DNA from 2 places in the Rahnella sp. ChDrAdgB13 genome. Region 1 is predicted to be linked to the other one. Evidence: predicted binding sites of a transcription regulator. Region 1 holds the regulator's gene; the other holds the start of a gene.
What was found. Region 1 encodes sigma-54, which starts transcription at its own class of promoters, with help from an activator protein. Its sites were predicted from a motif close to GTTGGCACANNTTTCGCTNT; they were not measured.
Positions count from the first base shown of each region.

Region 2: the regulator sigma-54 is predicted to act here: its motif matches at 4,691-4,710, upstream of J8X26_RS08830 (gamma-glutamyltransferase family protein).

Region 1 is NZ_JAEMGT010000035.1:55,951-63,986, reverse strand. It holds gene mlaF (phospholipid ABC transporter ATP-binding protein MlaF) at 1-248, opposite strand, end outside; gene J8X26_RS12335 (calcium/sodium antiporter) at 556-1,533, shown strand; gene kdsD (arabinose-5-phosphate isomerase KdsD) at 1,553-2,539, shown strand; gene kdsC (3-deoxy-manno-octulosonate-8-phosphatase KdsC) at 2,556-3,122, shown strand; gene lptC (LPS export ABC transporter periplasmic protein LptC) at 3,119-3,688, shown strand; gene lptA (lipopolysaccharide ABC transporter substrate-binding protein LptA) at 3,666-4,223, shown strand; gene lptB (LPS export ABC transporter ATP-binding protein) at 4,230-4,955, shown strand; gene rpoN (RNA polymerase factor sigma-54) at 5,055-6,488, shown strand; gene hpf (ribosome hibernation promoting factor) at 6,512-6,799, shown strand; gene ptsN (PTS IIA-like nitrogen regulatory protein PtsN) at 6,909-7,379, shown strand; gene rapZ (RNase adapter RapZ) at 7,447-8,036, shown strand, end outside.
Region 2 is NZ_JAEMGT010000025.1:20,654-28,689, forward strand. It holds gene J8X26_RS08800 (alanine--glyoxylate aminotransferase family protein) at 1-589, opposite strand, end outside; gene J8X26_RS08805 (amino acid ABC transporter ATP-binding protein) at 608-1,360, opposite strand; gene J8X26_RS08810 (amino acid ABC transporter permease) at 1,360-2,010, opposite strand; gene J8X26_RS08815 (amino acid ABC transporter permease) at 2,013-2,678, opposite strand; gene J8X26_RS08820 (transporter substrate-binding domain-containing protein) at 2,703-3,494, opposite strand; gene J8X26_RS08825 (MurR/RpiR family transcriptional regulator) at 3,753-4,592, opposite strand; gene J8X26_RS08830 (gamma-glutamyltransferase family protein) at 4,784-6,370, shown strand; gene hpxX (oxalurate catabolism protein HpxX) at 6,386-6,580, shown strand; gene J8X26_RS08840 (AtzE family amidohydrolase) at 6,577-7,980, shown strand; gene hpxZ (oxalurate catabolism protein HpxZ) at 8,032-8,036, shown strand, end outside.

The sequences.
Region 1 (8,036 bases):
GATTCGTAAAGTTTTCGGCGTGACAGCGCAGGAATGTTGTCTCCGTCGAACCAGATTTCACCTTTATCCGGCGTAAGCTGGCCGCCGATAAGACGCAGGAGCGTCGTTTTACCGATCCCCGAAGGCCCCATAATGGCGGTGACTTTGCCTTTCGGCACGGTCATGTTTATCTCTTCGAAAATGGGACGATCGCCGCGCACGAAACTCATGCCTTTGATCTCAACCAGATTCGATTCGCTTTGACTCATTCAGTTTATCCCTTCGGAATGCTTTCGCTAAGAATACGTCTGACCCGGGTGGGGCGTCGTATAACTTTGGTATTTTTACAAAAACTTACCCCGCTTTCGTTACCAAAGTTGCCATCGATTTACTTTTCCGTCACAGACGGTCAAAATCAACGAATTACCATTTTAAATTAAAAGCCTTCATCGTCTAACATACAGGAACCTGCTGGCCGCGTTTTCAGACAAAATGTCGCCTTAGCTCATGTTGACGAAGGAATCGCCTGCCTTTCAAGGCGACGAACCTCGCATTATACCCAATAAAGGATGTTTCATGCTTCTCGCTATCGTACTGATGATTGTCGGCCTGTTACTGCTTGTTTACGCCGCCGATCGTCTGGTGTACGGAGCCGCTGTGCTGGCACGCTCGCTGGGCATGCCGCCACTGGTGATTGGCATGACCGTCGTCGGCGTGGGCATATCACTGCCTGAGCTGGTGGTTTCCACCACCGCCGCCATCAACGATCAAATGGATTTGGCCGTTGGAAACGCAATTGGTTCGAATATCATTAATATTCTTCTGATTTTGGGCGGTGCCGCCCTGATTCATCCACTTTCCGTTCGTTCTGATATATTACGCCGCGAACTCCCTCTATTGTTACTGGTCACAGCGCTGTGCGGTTTTCTGCTCAGTGACGGGGAACTCAGCCGGCTCGATGGCGTTTTACTGCTGGCCAGTGCCGCCGCGTTTATGATGCTGGTGATTAAAATCGCCCGGGCGGCTGAAAAAGAAGGGCTGGACACGCTGACGTACGAGCAAATGTCTGAACTTCCGCAAGACAGCAGCAACACTGTGGCATTTCTGTGGCTGGCATTGGGCTTTATTATCATGCCACTGGCGTCAGGCATGATTGTCGACAACAGTACAGTGATTGCACGATATTTAGGCGTGAGCGAACTGGTGATTGGTCTGACGGTCATCGCTATCGGCACCAGCCTGCCGGAACTGGCAACGTTTATCGCCGGTGCGATTAAAGGTGAAGATGATATCGCGCTGGGCAATATCATCGGCGCCAATATTTTTAACACTTGCCTGGTGCTGGGATTACCCGCACTGGTGGCACCGGGTTCGTTCAACCCGGATGCGTTTCACCGCGACTACTGGGTGATGCTGGCGGTCAGCGTGGTGCTTTCCGGTTTGTGCCTGATGCGCAAACACCGGATCGGGCATCTGGCCGGAGCATTATTGCTGTGCGGATTTATCGCCTATATGGCGGTGCTGTTCCTGTTACCGGACAGCATCGCCTTCTGAACTCTGTCAGGAATTGACTATGGCTAACTTTACCTTCGCCTCCGACTTTGATTTCCAGGCCGTCGGGCGTGATGTGCTGAAAACAGAACGTGAAGGACTTGAGCAGTTAGATCAATACATTAACGGTGATTTTACCCGTGCGTGCGAAAAAATCTTCGGTTGCACCGGAAAAGTCGTCGTGATGGGTATGGGCAAATCGGGTCATATTGGCCGCAAGATGGCCGCCACATTTGCCAGTACCGGGACTCCGGCATTTTTTGTCCACCCGGGTGAAGCCAGTCACGGCGATCTGGGCATGGTATCAAAGCAGGACATCGTTATCCTGATTTCCAATTCCGGCGAAGCGCATGAAATTCTGGGGCTGATCCCGGTGCTGAAACGGCTGAGCATTACGCTTATCTGCATGACGTCCAATCCGGAAAGCACGATGGGCAAAGCCGCCGATGTGCATCTTTGCGTCCGTGTGCCGAAAGAAGCCTGCCCGCTGGGTCTGGCACCGACCAGCAGCACCACGGCGGTATTGGTTATGGGCGATGCGCTGGCAGTGGCCCTGCTTGAAGCCCGCGGATTCACCCCTGAAGATTTCGCCCTTTCTCACCCCGGCGGAGCACTGGGTCGCAAGCTCTTGTTGCGCGTCAGCGATATCATGCACACCGGCGATGAAATCCCGCACGTCAGCCGTGATGCGTCTTTGCGCGATGCCCTTCTGGAAATCACTCGCAAAAATCTGGGCATGACGGTCATCTGCAACGATTTGATGAAAATCGAAGGGATCTTTACCGATGGTGATTTACGCCGCATCTTTGATATGGGCGTGAACATTAATAATGCGGCGATTGCCGAGGTGATGACGACCGGCGGGATCCGTGTTCGCCCTTCGCTTCTGGCGGTTGACGCACTGAATCTGATGCAGGAAAAACACATTACCTGCGTAATGGTTGCTGATGGTGACCAGTTGTTAGGTGTGTTACATATGCACGATATGCTGCGCGCTGGCGTAGTCTAATTGAGGAATAGCCCGAATGAGTAATAGCGCAGCCCTGGTGGAGACCTGCTACGGTCCGGTCAGCGCCCACGTGCTGGAACGCGCCAAAGCCGTTCGCCTGCTGATTTGCGATGTGGACGGCGTCATGTCCGACGGCCTGATCTACATGGGAAATCAGGGCGAAGAGCTAAAAAGTTTTAACGTTCGCGACGGTTACGGTATCCGTTGCCTGCTGACATCTGACATTGAGGTCGCGATTATTACAGGCCGCAATGCAAAATTACTGGAAGATCGCGCTAAAACCCTCGGTATCCGCCACTTGTATCAGGGGCAATCGGATAAGCTTTTGGCCTTCCGCGAACTGTTAGATACACTGTCCCTGCGGGCCGAAGAAGTGGCTTATATCGGGGATGATCTGATTGACTGGCCGGTCATGGCCGAAGTCGGTCTTTCCGTGGCGGTTCAGGATGCACATCCGATCCTGTTGCCGAAGGCCGATTACGTTACCCGCATCGCTGGCGGGCGTGGCGCCGTACGCGAATTGTGTGATTTGATTCTGCTGGCGCAGGGTAAGCTGGAGGACGCCAAAGGGCTGTCGATATGAGTAAAACAAAACTTTGGATTATCCTTGTTCTGACGGCCATCGTTCTGGTTCTGGTGGGCTGGTCATTGTCTGATAGCAGCGATGACGCACCGCAGGCCGTTAACGATCAGGATCCCACTTACCAGACATCCCACACGGTCACGATGGTCTATGACCCAACGGGTAGCCTGACCTATAAACTGGTTTCGGACCAGGTAAAATACTACGCCGCCGATCAGGTGACATGGTTTACCAACCCGGTCGCGACCATGTTTGACAAGAATAAAACACCAACCTGGGTGCTGCGTTCTGATAAAGCCAAGTTGACTCAGGATAAGATGCTTTATCTTTACGGGCATGTGCAGGCTGATAGCCTGACGCCTGAGACATCACAGCTTCAAAGAATCAAAACGGATAATGCCCGGGTTAACCTGACGACACAGGACGTTGCCTCAGACGATGAAGTAACGCTTTATGGCACAGGTTTTACATCTAACGGCATGAAAATGCGCGGTAATCTGCGTGATAAGACAGCACAGCTGATCGAAAAGGTAACGACCTCTTATGAAATTCAAAGCAAAAAATAAAATCCGTGATCTCCTGATCGTCAGCTCGTTGTTAGCCGTGAGCATTCCGGCGTTCGCCTTAAAAGATGACACAACGAAACCGATCACCATTGATTCCGCCAATCAGGCGCTGGATGTGAACACCAACACGGCCACCTTCACCGGTAACGTCGTAGTCAATCAAGGCACTATTCAGGTGAAAGCCGATAAAGTTGTCGTGATCCGTCCTCAGGGCGTATCCGGCAAAGAAGTGGTGGAAGGTTACGGCAATCCGGTGACGTTTTACCAGATGCAGGACAACGGCAAGCCGGTAAAAGGCCATGCGCAGAAAGTCCGCTATGAAGTGGAAAACGATCTCGTGACCCTGACCGGTAACGCATACCTCGAACAGCTCGACAGCAACGTGAAAGGCGACCGTATTACCTATCTGGTGCAGAAACAGCAAATGGAAGCCTTCAGTGATAAAGGCAACCGCGTGACGACCGTTCTGGTTCCTTCGCAGCTGCAACAAAAAACGCCTGCCGCGGGCGGCCAGCCGACCCAAAAGAGTAACTGATATTTTATGGCAAAATTAATCGCAGAGAATCTGGCAAAAGCCTACAAAGGCCGCAAGGTTGTAGAAGATGTCAGCCTGATGGTGAACTCCGGCGAAATCGTCGGATTGCTGGGGCCAAACGGTGCGGGTAAAACCACCACCTTCTACATGGTCGTCGGGATTGTGCAACGTGATGCGGGCCGTATCATCGTTGACGATGAAGACATCAGCCTTTTGCCATTGCATACCCGCGCCCGTCGCGGCATTGGCTATCTTCCGCAGGAAGCCTCCATCTTCCGTCGTCTCAGCGTGTTTGATAACCTGATGGCCGTACTGCAGATCCGCGATGATCTGAACAAAGAACAGCGTAACGATCGCGCTAATGAACTGATGGAAGAGTTCCATATTTCTCATTTGCGCGATAACCTCGGTCAGTCCTTGTCCGGTGGTGAACGTCGCCGTGTTGAGATTGCCCGCGCACTGGCAGCGAATCCCAAGTTTATCCTGCTGGATGAACCTTTCGCCGGCGTTGACCCGATTTCCGTCATCGACATCAAAAAAATCATTGAGCATTTGCGTGACAGCGGCCTCGGCGTACTGATCACTGACCACAACGTTCGCGAAACGCTCGACGTTTGTGAGCGTGCCTATATCGTCAGTCAGGGGAAATTGATCGCCCACGGCACGCCAGCCGACATTCTTGCTGATGAACAGGTTAAACGCGTTTATCTTGGTGAAGAATTCCGTCTGTGATCTGTGCCGCCGGAACCGTGCCCGTTTCGACGTAAAGTCTGACGGGAGGTCTCTGACAGAAGTTACTCAGTTTGTAATCAACGGAAATAAAACCAAGATATGAAGCAAGGTTTGCAACTAAGACTCAGCCAACAACTGGCAATGACTCCTCAGTTACAACAGGCCATCCGCCTGTTGCAACTGTCCACGCTTGAGCTCCAACAGGAGATCCAACTCGCGCTGGAGAGCAACCCTCTGCTGGAACAAACCGACCTTCATGATGAAATCGATTCGGTAGAAGCCACCGACAACGAAGCGTTAGATACCCGCGAAGCGCTCGAGCAGAAAGACATGCCCGAAGAGTTGCCGCTGGACGCCACCTGGGACGAGATTTATACCGCGGGCACGCCTTCCGGCACCGGCAACGATTACAGCGACGACGAGCTGCCAATTTATCAGGGTGAAACCACGCAGACGCTTCAGGATTACCTGATGTGGCAGGTGGAACTGACGCCGTTTTCCGACACCGATGCCGCGATTGCCACGTCCATTGTCGACGCGGTAGACGATACCGGTTATCTGACCGTTTCCCTTGACGACATCCTCGAAAGTATCGGTGACGACAACGTCAGCATGGACGAAGTGGAAGCCGTTTTAAAACGTGTGCAGCGTTTTGATCCGGTTGGTGTGGCGGCGCGTGACCTGCGTGATTGCCTGCTGATCCAGCTTTCACAGTACGCCACAGATACGCCTTTCATCACCGAAGCGCGCCTGATTATCAGCGAACATCTGGATTTGCTGGCGAACCATGATTTCCGCGCACTTATGCGTTCAACCCGGCTAAAAGAAGATACACTGAAAGGAGCGATGCTTCTGATTCAGTCTCTTGATCCGCGTCCGGGACAATCGATCAACACCGGTGAATCCGAGTACGTGATCCCCGATGTGCTGGTGCGAAAAGTGTCAGGTGTCTGGACGGTAGAACTGAATTCCGACAGCATTCCGCGTCTTAAGATTAACCAGCAGTACGCCGCGATGGGCAATTCCGCGCGCAGCGACAGCGACGGGCAATTTATCCGCAGCAACCTGCAGGAAGCCAAGTGGTTAATCAAAAGCCTGGAAAGCCGTAATGACACGCTGTTGAAAGTCACGCGCTGTATCGTTGAGCAGCAGCAGGCGTTCTTTGAACTGGGTGAAGAATTTATGAAGCCTATGGTGCTGGCCGATATCGCCAGCGCCGTAGAAATGCACGAATCGACGATTTCACGCGTGACGACGCAGAAGTTTCTGCACAGCCCGCGTGGAATTTTCGAACTGAAGTATTTCTTTTCCAGCCATGTCAGTACAGACAGCGGCGGCGAGGCATCGTCAACCGCGATCCGGGCGCTGGTGAAGAAATTAATCGCAGCGGAGAATCCTGTAAAACCGCTCAGTGACAGTAAGTTAGCCACCCTCCTTTCCGATCAGGGAATTATGGTGGCACGACGAACCGTCGCCAAATACCGAGAGTCTTTGTCCATCCCGCCCTCAAACCAACGTAAACAGTTAGTTTGACCTCAACAGAGAAGGAAGACATTATGCAGCTCAACATTACCGGACATCACATTGAGATCACGGATCCCCTGAGAGAATTCATCACGTCGAAGCTGGCTAAGCTTGAACAGTATTTCGACCGGATAAATCAGGTGTATGTGGTGTTGAGCGTTGAAAAGGTGCAGAAAGTAGCGGAAGCCACTTTGCATGTGAACGGAGGCGAGTTGCATGCCACCTCGGAGCATCAGGATATGTACGCGGCAATTGACGGCCTGGTTGATAAACTGGCTCGTCAGTTGAACAAGCACAAAGACAAACTGAAACAGCACTGACATTCATGTAGCCAACCCTGTGCTACAAACCTTCGGGCATCGGCTTGTGACCTTCGGGAAACGAGCCGATATAGCTTTAAGGGTGAAACAGCGCCAAAGTGAAGATGACATGATTAACGATACTGCAATGCAATTAACGTCGGTGCTTAATGCCGAATGCACCAAAAGCGGCGTTCATTGCGCCAGCAAAAAACGCGCACTGGAAATCATCAGTGAGCTGGCGGCCAAACAGCTAAATTTATCACCGCAGGTGATTTTTGACGCCATTTTGACCCGTGAACGCATGGGCAGCACCGGGATCGGTGCCGGGATCGCTATTCCGCACGGAAAGCTGGAAGAAGACACTTTACGTGCCGTCGGGGTGTTCATTCAGCTTGAACAGCCGATCGCTTTTGACGCTATCGATAATCAGCCTGTGGATTTGCTTTTTGCCTTGCTGGTTCCGGCAGATCAATGTAAAACCCATTTACATACCTTGTCTTTAGTCGCCAAAAAGCTGGCGGATAAAGGGGTGTGTCGTCGTCTGCGCGGAGCGCAAAGTGACGAAGAACTGTTCCAGATAATGACTGAAAACGAATAAATTACTGATTCCCGGTTGCGCGCCGGGAAAATGAATTCTGAACACTGAATGCCAGGGGAGTGACACCATGGTGCTGATGATTGTCAGCGGCCGTTCCGGTTCCGGGAAGTCGGTTGCCCTAAGGGCATTGGAAGACATGGGTTTTTACTGTGTGGATAACCTGCCGGTGGTGTTGTTGCCGCAGCTCGCCCAGACACTTGTTGAACGCAATACGTCTGCGGCCGTCAGCATTGACGTTCGCAACATGCCAGAAACACCGGAAGTTTATGAGCATGCGATGTCACAGCTGCCGGAAAGCTTCTCGCCACAGCTGCTGTTCCTCGACGCTGACCGTAATACCCTGATCCGCCGTTACAGCGACACCCGTCGTCTGCACCCGCTCTCCAGCAAAAACCTGTCCCTTGAAAGTGCAATCGATGAAGAAGCCGATTTGCTGGAGCCTTTGCGCTCTTCCGCGGATCTGATCATCGACACCTCCGAGATGTCCGTTCACGAACTGGCAGAAATGCTGCGTACGCGCCTGCTGGGCAAACGCGAACGTGAGCTGACCATGGTCTTCGAATCCTTTGGTTTCAAACACGGTATTCCGATTGATGCGGATTACGTTTTCGACGTGCGTTTCCTGCCTAACCCGCACTGGGATCCGAAACTGCGTCC
Region 2 (8,036 bases), on a different contig from region 1:
CAGACACCGCGTCTAACCCCCACGCGTCGGTTTCCAGCGGGTTACCGCCAAACGACGCCGTCGCATCGGAGTAGAACAGTACGCCGTGACGGCGGCAGATTTCACCCAGTTGTTCCAGCGGCTGGAGCATGGTGGTGGACGTGTCGCCCTGCACGGTCAGCAGCCAGCGCGGTTTTACTGATTTAATCGCATCTTCGATTTGCTGCGGGTCAAACACTTCACCCCACGGCGCTTCAATCGTATGCACTTCGGCGCGGCACCGGCGGGCGATTTCACACAGCAGATGTCCGAAACGGCCAAACACCGGCACCAGCACTTTGTCGCCCGGACGAATACCGGAAAGCAGCACGGCTTCGATACCTGCGCGTGAAGTGCCGTCGATCAGTAAGGTCCACGGGTTTTCGGTTTTATACAGCGCGCGGTACAGCGCCATCACTTCGTTCATGTAGCCGGTCATCACCGGGTCATATTGCCCGACCAGCTGGCTCGCCATCGCCCGCAGCACGCGCGGATCGGCGTTGATTGGCCCCGGCCCCATCAGCAGACGGGTTGGCGGGTTGATTTGTCCGGGAGAGATGAAATCTGACATAGTTAATCCTTTACACTGTTAGCTTGCAGCAGCCTCATTCAGGCCGCGTACGGATGCGATAAACTGTCTTAACTCGGGAGTTTGCGGATTAGCAAACAGCGCGCGGCTTTCGCCCTGTTCCCACACGGTGCCCTGATGCATAAACACCACGCGGTCGCCCACTTCACGGGCAAAATTCATTTCATGCGTCACCAGCACCAGCGTCATGCCTTCTTTCGCCAGTTGCTCGAGCACTTTCAATACTTCGCCGACTAATTCCGGATCCAGTGCGGAAGTGATTTCATCACACAGCAGCACTTTCGGGTTCATCGCCAGTGCGCGTGCAATGGCCACGCGTTGCTGCTGGCCGCCGGAAAGATTCGACGGGTAATAATCCATACGATCTGCCAGTCCGACTTTCGCCAGCATCTGCGCGGCCAGTTCCCGGCATTCGGCGGCGGACTTTTTCAGCACGCGGCGCGGCGCCAGCATGACGTTTTCCAGCGCAGTCATATGCGGGAACAGATTAAAGCTCTGGAACACCATGCCGACGGAACGGCTGATATCGCGCGCCTGAGAATCGCGGTCGGTGATGGTCATTCCGCCCAGTTTGATACTGCCTTCCTGATAGCCTTCCAGCCCGTTCATGCAGCGCAACAGCGTGCTTTTCCCTGAACCGCTGCGGCCGATAATCGAAATCACTTCGCCGCTGTCGATATCCAGATCCACGCCTTTCAGCACGTGGTTCTGACCGTAAAACTTCTGAACCTGATTGATGGTGATCAGTGGCATTACTGTTTCTCTCCACGCAATGATTTTTCTAAATGCTGGCTGTAACGCGACAGCGGATAGCACATCAGGAAGTAGCCCAGCGCCACTAATCCGAACACTTTGAACGGCTCATACGTCACGTTGTTGAGCATGGTTCCGGCTTTGGTCAGCTCGACAAAACCGATAATTGAGGCCAGCGCGGTGCCTTTCACCACCTGCACGGAAAACCCGACGGTTGGCGCGATGGCAATCCGCAGCGCCTGCGGGGTGATAACACGCCATAACGTTTGGCCGAAATTCAGCCCCAGACAGCGCGACGCTTCCCACTGGCCCTTCGGTAACGCGGCAATACTGCCACTCCAGATATCCACCAGATAGGCACTGGTGTAGAGCGTGAGCGCCAGCGCGGCGGCCGTCCACGGGCTAACATTGATACCAAACAGGCCAAGCCCGAAAAACGCTAGGAACAGCTGCATCAGCAGCGGCGTACCCTGAAACAATTCGGAATAAAGACGCACAAAACGCGTCGGCCAGCGGCGTTTAGCCAGGCGCAGCAACAGCAGCGGCAAGGTCACCAGCGTACCGCCAATAAATGCGGTCAGCGACAGCAGCAAGGTCCAGCGGGCCGCCAGCAGGAGATTGCGCACAATGTCCCAGTCGGTGAAAGTCATCATCAGTTTTCACTCCCAAAGACCCGGCGTCCGGCCAGCAGCAACAGCTGACGCATCGCAACCGATAACAACAAATAAAATAACGTGGTGACCAGATACACTTCAAAACTGAGGAAAGTGCGCGACTGAATTAAGTTCGCCGCAAACGTCAGTTCTTCATAGGACACCTGCGATACCACGGAAGATCCGAGCATCACGATAATGCACTGGCTGACCAGCGACGGATAAATACGTTTCAGCGACGGTGGCAGCACGATGCGCAGGAATGTCTGGCTGCGGGTTAATCCCAGCACGCGTCCGGCTTCCCACTGGCCTTTCGGCGTCACCTGAATACCGGCGCGGATAATTTCGGTGCTGTAAGCCCCGAGGTTAATCAGCATCGCCAGCAACGCCGCTTCACCGGCGGTCATCTTCAGGCCGATGGCAGGCAGGCCAAAGACGATGAAAAATAACTGCACAACAAACGGCGTATTACGGATGGCTTCGACATACATGCCCCAGACAGTCCGCAGAATTTTATGGTTGCCGCAGCGGATGGCCGCGCCGCAAATCCCTATTGCCACACCGCCAGCCGTCGCCAGTACCGTCAGCTCAATGGTGGTCCATAATCCGGCCAGCAGTTCCGGCATGTAAGGCCACAGCGCGCTAAAGTTAAGCTGATAGGTCATGAAAATACTCCGTCAAAGCCCTGATCACGCGCCGATGGAGGCCGGCAGCGGTGCCTTCATCCATTTTTCAGACAGCGTGTTCAGCGTCTTATCTTTAATGCCTTCGGCGATCAGTTCATTCACTTTGTCTTTCAGCGCCGGTTCGTCTTTACGCAGTCCGACGTAGCACGGCGAATCTTTCAGCATGACTTTCGATACCGGGGCTTTGGCCGGATTCATACGGGCCACCGCTGCCACCACCAGATTACCCGTCGCGATGTATTCCACCTGACCGGACAGGTATGCCGACAGCGTAGTGTTGTTGTCTTCGTAACGCTGTATTTTGGCGTCTTTTGGTGCCACATCGGTCAGCGCCAGATCTTCCACCGCCCCGCGGGTCACGCCGATGGTTTTACCGGACAGTTCTTTCAGATCCGCCAGTTTGTCACCCTGCGCGCCAAACACGCCGAGGAAAAACGGTGCGTAAGCGTTGCTGAAGTCGATCACTTTTTCGCGCTCAGCATTTTTGCCGAGGCTGGAAATGACCAGATCGACTTTATCTGTTTGCAGATAAGGCACGCGGTTGGCGCTGGTGACCGGAACAAGTTGCAACTTAAGTTTCATCTTATCGGCCAGATACTGCGCCATGTCGATGTCATAACCTTCCGGCTGCAAATCCTTGCTCACCGAACCAAACGGCGGGAAATCCTGCGGTACGGCCACGCGCAGCACGCCGCGCTTCTGAATATCCTGCAACTGATCGGCCATCACGCCGGATGCCTGAAGCACCAGCATTGCCGCACCTGCCCAAGCCAAGAGCCGTTTATTCATGTTCATAGATTATCTCCGGTGAAAAGTTTTTGGAACGATAGATTCTTATATTTAAAACTTTGCAACGAATGTGCCAAAAGCAACGCCGCAAAAAAAATGTGCGCAAAGTCACGGTATGACAAGGGATTATAAAAATGCGGGCGGGATCAGAAGCGGTTTTTTTGCCCTGAATCAGGGCAAAAAACGGGAGTCGATGAAAAAACGGATGCACTAAAATTGTGCGAAAGCACCAGAAAAGCGCTCAGTTTGTTCTGCAAACGGGAATCAGCGCTGCTCCAGCTCATCCAGCGCGTTATACATATCGCTTATCTGATGAATACGCTGACGGCCTGAAGCCAGCATATCGTGCAGCAGCGCATTGCTGAGTAAATTCGCCAGACTCATGGCGGAAGAATAGCTGTCAAACGCCGAAACGCTGTCGAGCGGCGCGGCCAGATGCCAGGTGGCGAGCGGGGTCAGCGTCTGCGCCTGAGGCTCGCAAATCAGCAGCACCGGTATGCCAGCTGACTGTAACTGCGTCAGTATTTCCTTCGCCATGCGCGGCCTGCGGCGGAAGGCCACGAAAATCACCACGTCCTGCGCGGTGAGATCCACCAGTTCTTCCGCCAGCGTCTGCCCCGGTTGCGGCATCATCATTACACCTGCCCGCACCTGAATCAGTTGCTGGCGCAGATGCAATGCCACCGGATAACTGTTGCGAAAGCCCAGCAGGCGCACCTGTCGCGCCTGACTCAGCGCTGAAATCAGCGCACCAAACTGAGCGCTATCAATCTGGTTAATCCACTGCGTAAGATTCGCCATTTCCTGCTTATAGTGCCGTGATAACAAGGTGTTACCTTGCACCGCGTCACGGCTGTCAGTCAGCGGCATTCCGCTCTGGCGCAGGGTGCGCATTTCATCGCGCATATCACGATAGCTCGGGTAACCGAGACGTTTGAACAGGCGGCTGACCGTGGCTTTCGACACGCCGCTGAGCCGCGCCAGCTCTGCGCTGTTGTAACTCATCAGGTCGTCGATGCTGGCAAAAATAAAGTCGGCCACCCGCTGTTCCTGCGGTGTCAGTTCTGCGTAATGGTCACGCAGACGCTCATCAATCTGTTTCATCTCTGGCCCTTTTGTAACCAATGTTTCATCGGAACATACCATGCACTATGCTTGCCAGTGCAACAGAAATTAGCGTGAAAAACGCAAGACTCTGCCGATGTGGAACACCTCTTGCTTAATTCTATCCCTACGCGCCGACAACCCTGCAAGCGCGGGCAGCATAAAAAAAGCGTCTCAAAAAAGGACATCGCATGATTAACAGTAACAGCGCGCCGCTGGGCATGGCGGTCACACCTCATCATCTGGCAAGCCAGAGTGCGCTTGCGGTACTGAGGGAAGGCGGTAATGCCATCGAGGCGATGGTGGCCGCAGCCGCAACAATTGCGGTGGTCTATCCGCACATGAACGGACTGGGCGGCGACGGCTTCTGGCTGATTGTGCCGCCGCAGGGCAATCCGGTGGCGATAGACGCCAGCGGTGCCGCCGGCTCGCTGGCCTCTCTCGATTTCTACACCGGGGAATCGCATATTCCGCACCGTGGGCCGAAAGCGGCACTGACGGTCGCAGGCACGGTCGGTGGCTGGCAGGAAGCGCTGAATGTGTCGGCTGAATTTGGCGGCGATCAAAAACCCCTTTCACGCCTGCTGCGCGATGCCATCCGTTACGCCGCTGATGGCATTCCGGTAACGGCTTCTCAGGAAGCTGCCACCCGTGCCAAGCAACATGAGCTGAAAGACTTCCCCGCGTTTGCCGACGTTTTTCTGCCGAACGGCGAAGTGCCGCGCGCCGGTAACCGCTTCACCCAGCCGCAGCTGGCACAGACGTTATCCATGCTGTGCGAAGACGGGCTGAACAGTTTCTATCGCGGTGAACTGGCCGACAATATGGCCGCCGACATGGAAAGGCTCGGCATGCCGGTCACCCGTGCCGATCTGGCCGCTTACAAGCCCCGGCGCTGCGTGCCGCTGCGTCTCAAACACAGCAAAGGCGAAATATACAACCTGACACCGCCGACGCAGGGGTTAGTTTCACTCGCGATCCTCGGTCTGACTGACCGTCTGCCGCTCGAAACCATGGATGAAAGCGCGACGATACACAGCATTGTCGAAGCCACCAAGCTGGCGTTCGGCCTGCGCGACCGCTATATCACCGATCCGCGCATGATGACGCAGGACGCGCAAAGCTTGCTGGATCCGCAGTATCTCGACGCCCTCGCCACCCGCATCAAACCGCACAGCGCCGCCGGCTGGGGCAAAGGTAAAGGTCCGGGCGATACCGTCTGGATGGGCGTAATGGACAGCAGCGGGCTGGCGGTATCGTTTATTCAGAGCATCTATCACGAGTTCGGCAGTGGCGTCGTTCTGCCCCAGAGTGGCGTGCTGTGGCAAAACCGTGGCGCCTCATTCAGCCTCGATGCCAGCCATTTACTGGCACTGGCGCCGGGTAAACAACCGTTTCATACCCTGAATCCTGCCGCCGCACGTTTATACGACGGGCGCACCATGGTTTACGGTTCGATGGGCGGCGACGGTCAGCCGCAAACGCAGGCTGCGGTGTTTATCCGCCATGTGGTGCAGGGACAATCCTTGCAGCAGGCGATCAGCGGGCCGCGCTGGCTGCTGGGTCGTACATGGGGGGAAAGCTCAGACTCCCTGAAACTGGAAGGCCGTTTCGCCTATCCAACGCAGGCCGGACTGAGACAGCGCGGTCACGATGTCGAACTGTTGCCGGATTTCAGTGAAGCCGTCGGCCATGCCGGAGCCATTGTCCGCCACACCAACGGCATGTTTGAAGGCGCTTCCGACCCGCGCAGCAACGGCAGCGCGGCCGGTTTTTAAACTGAGGAACTGATCATGAAAAATACGCCTGCGGCCACAGACTGGGCCGCTTACATCCGCCAGATGGAGTCCGTTCTGGCGCTGGAACTCGACGATGTACGCCGTCAGGAACTGCTGGTGCAGTTCAGCCGTATCGCGCAAATGGCGCAACCGCTGATGGATTTACCGCTCGATTCGCGACTGGAAATCGCCGGGGTGTACAGAGCATGAAATCGTTTGATAATTTCACGATTAATCAGCTTCATCAGGCCATTACGCAGGGTGAAATCTCAGCCACAGAAATTGCCAGCGCCACGCTGGACGCAGTTGAACAGGCCAATCCGGTCATCAACGCGTATACGCATATCACCCGCGAACGCATGCTGAGTGAGGCCGCTAAAGTGGATAAAACCCGCGCCAGCGGAACCGCACTGGCACCGCTGGCAGGCATTCCGTATGCGGTGAAAAACCTGCTGGACGTCGCCGGTGAAGTTACGCTGGCGGGCGCGAGCCTCAACAGCAGTAACGCCGCCGCACGTCATGATGCCTGGACCGTTTCACGCCTCGCCGCACAGGGCGCGATGCTTTCCGGCATGCTGAACATGGATGCTTACGCCTACGGTTTCACTACCGAAAACAGCCATTATGGTGCCACCCGTAACCCGCGTGATCTGGCACGCGTCGCCGGAGGATCGTCCGGCGGTTCTGCCGCTGCCGTCGCTGCCGGTCTGGTGCATTTCACGCTCGGCAGCGACACCAACGGATCCATTCGCGTGCCTGCATCATTGAGCGGTATTCTCGGCCTGAAACCGACCTTCGGACGGATCTCCCGCCGCGGCAGCCAGCAGTTTGTCGCCAGTCTTGATCACATCGGTCCGATGGCGAGGTGCAGCGAGGATCTGTCGCAGGTCTATGACGCGATTCAGGGCACAGACTCTCAAGATCACTTCCAGGCAGATAAACCCGTGACTGCCACTTTTTCTCAGCTCGGACGCGGCCAGCAGGGTTTGCGTACTGCGGTGCTGGGCGGCTATTTTGCTACCTGGTGCGACGACCACGCTAAAGCTGCCGTGCACCAGATTGCTCAGGCTCTTGAAGCGCAGGAAGAAGTTGAAATGCCGCAGGCCGAACTGGCGCGTTCAGCGGCATTTATCATCAGTGCTTCTGAAGGCGGCAATCAGTATTTGCCAAAACTGCGCAGTATCCCGCAACAGTTTGAACCGTTATCGCGCGAGCGTTTACTGGCCGGCGCGATGATCCCGGCGGCATGGTACGTGCAGGCACAGCGTTTTCGTCAGCATTTTCAGGAACAAATCTTGCCCCTGTTTGATCACTGGGACATTTTGATTGCCCCTGCCACGCCATGCCCGGCAACGCTGATTGGTCAGGACACCATCAGAATTAACGGTCAGGATCTGCCGACACGTGCCAATATGGGTATGCTGACGCAGCCAATTTCGTTCCTCGGTTTACCGGTAGTGACGGTGCCGGTCACGACATCGACCGGCCTGCCAATAGGATTACAACTGATTGCGCCGCCGTGGCGCGAAGACCTGTGTCTGCGTGCAGCACGGGCGCTCGAACTTCAGGGCATAGTGAAAGTCAGCAGTTCTCCGGTGATGCCCGCGTAACAACCTGCATCCCGTTTTCCAGGGTGAAGCAAAAGAGTAAGAGACGAAATCATGAA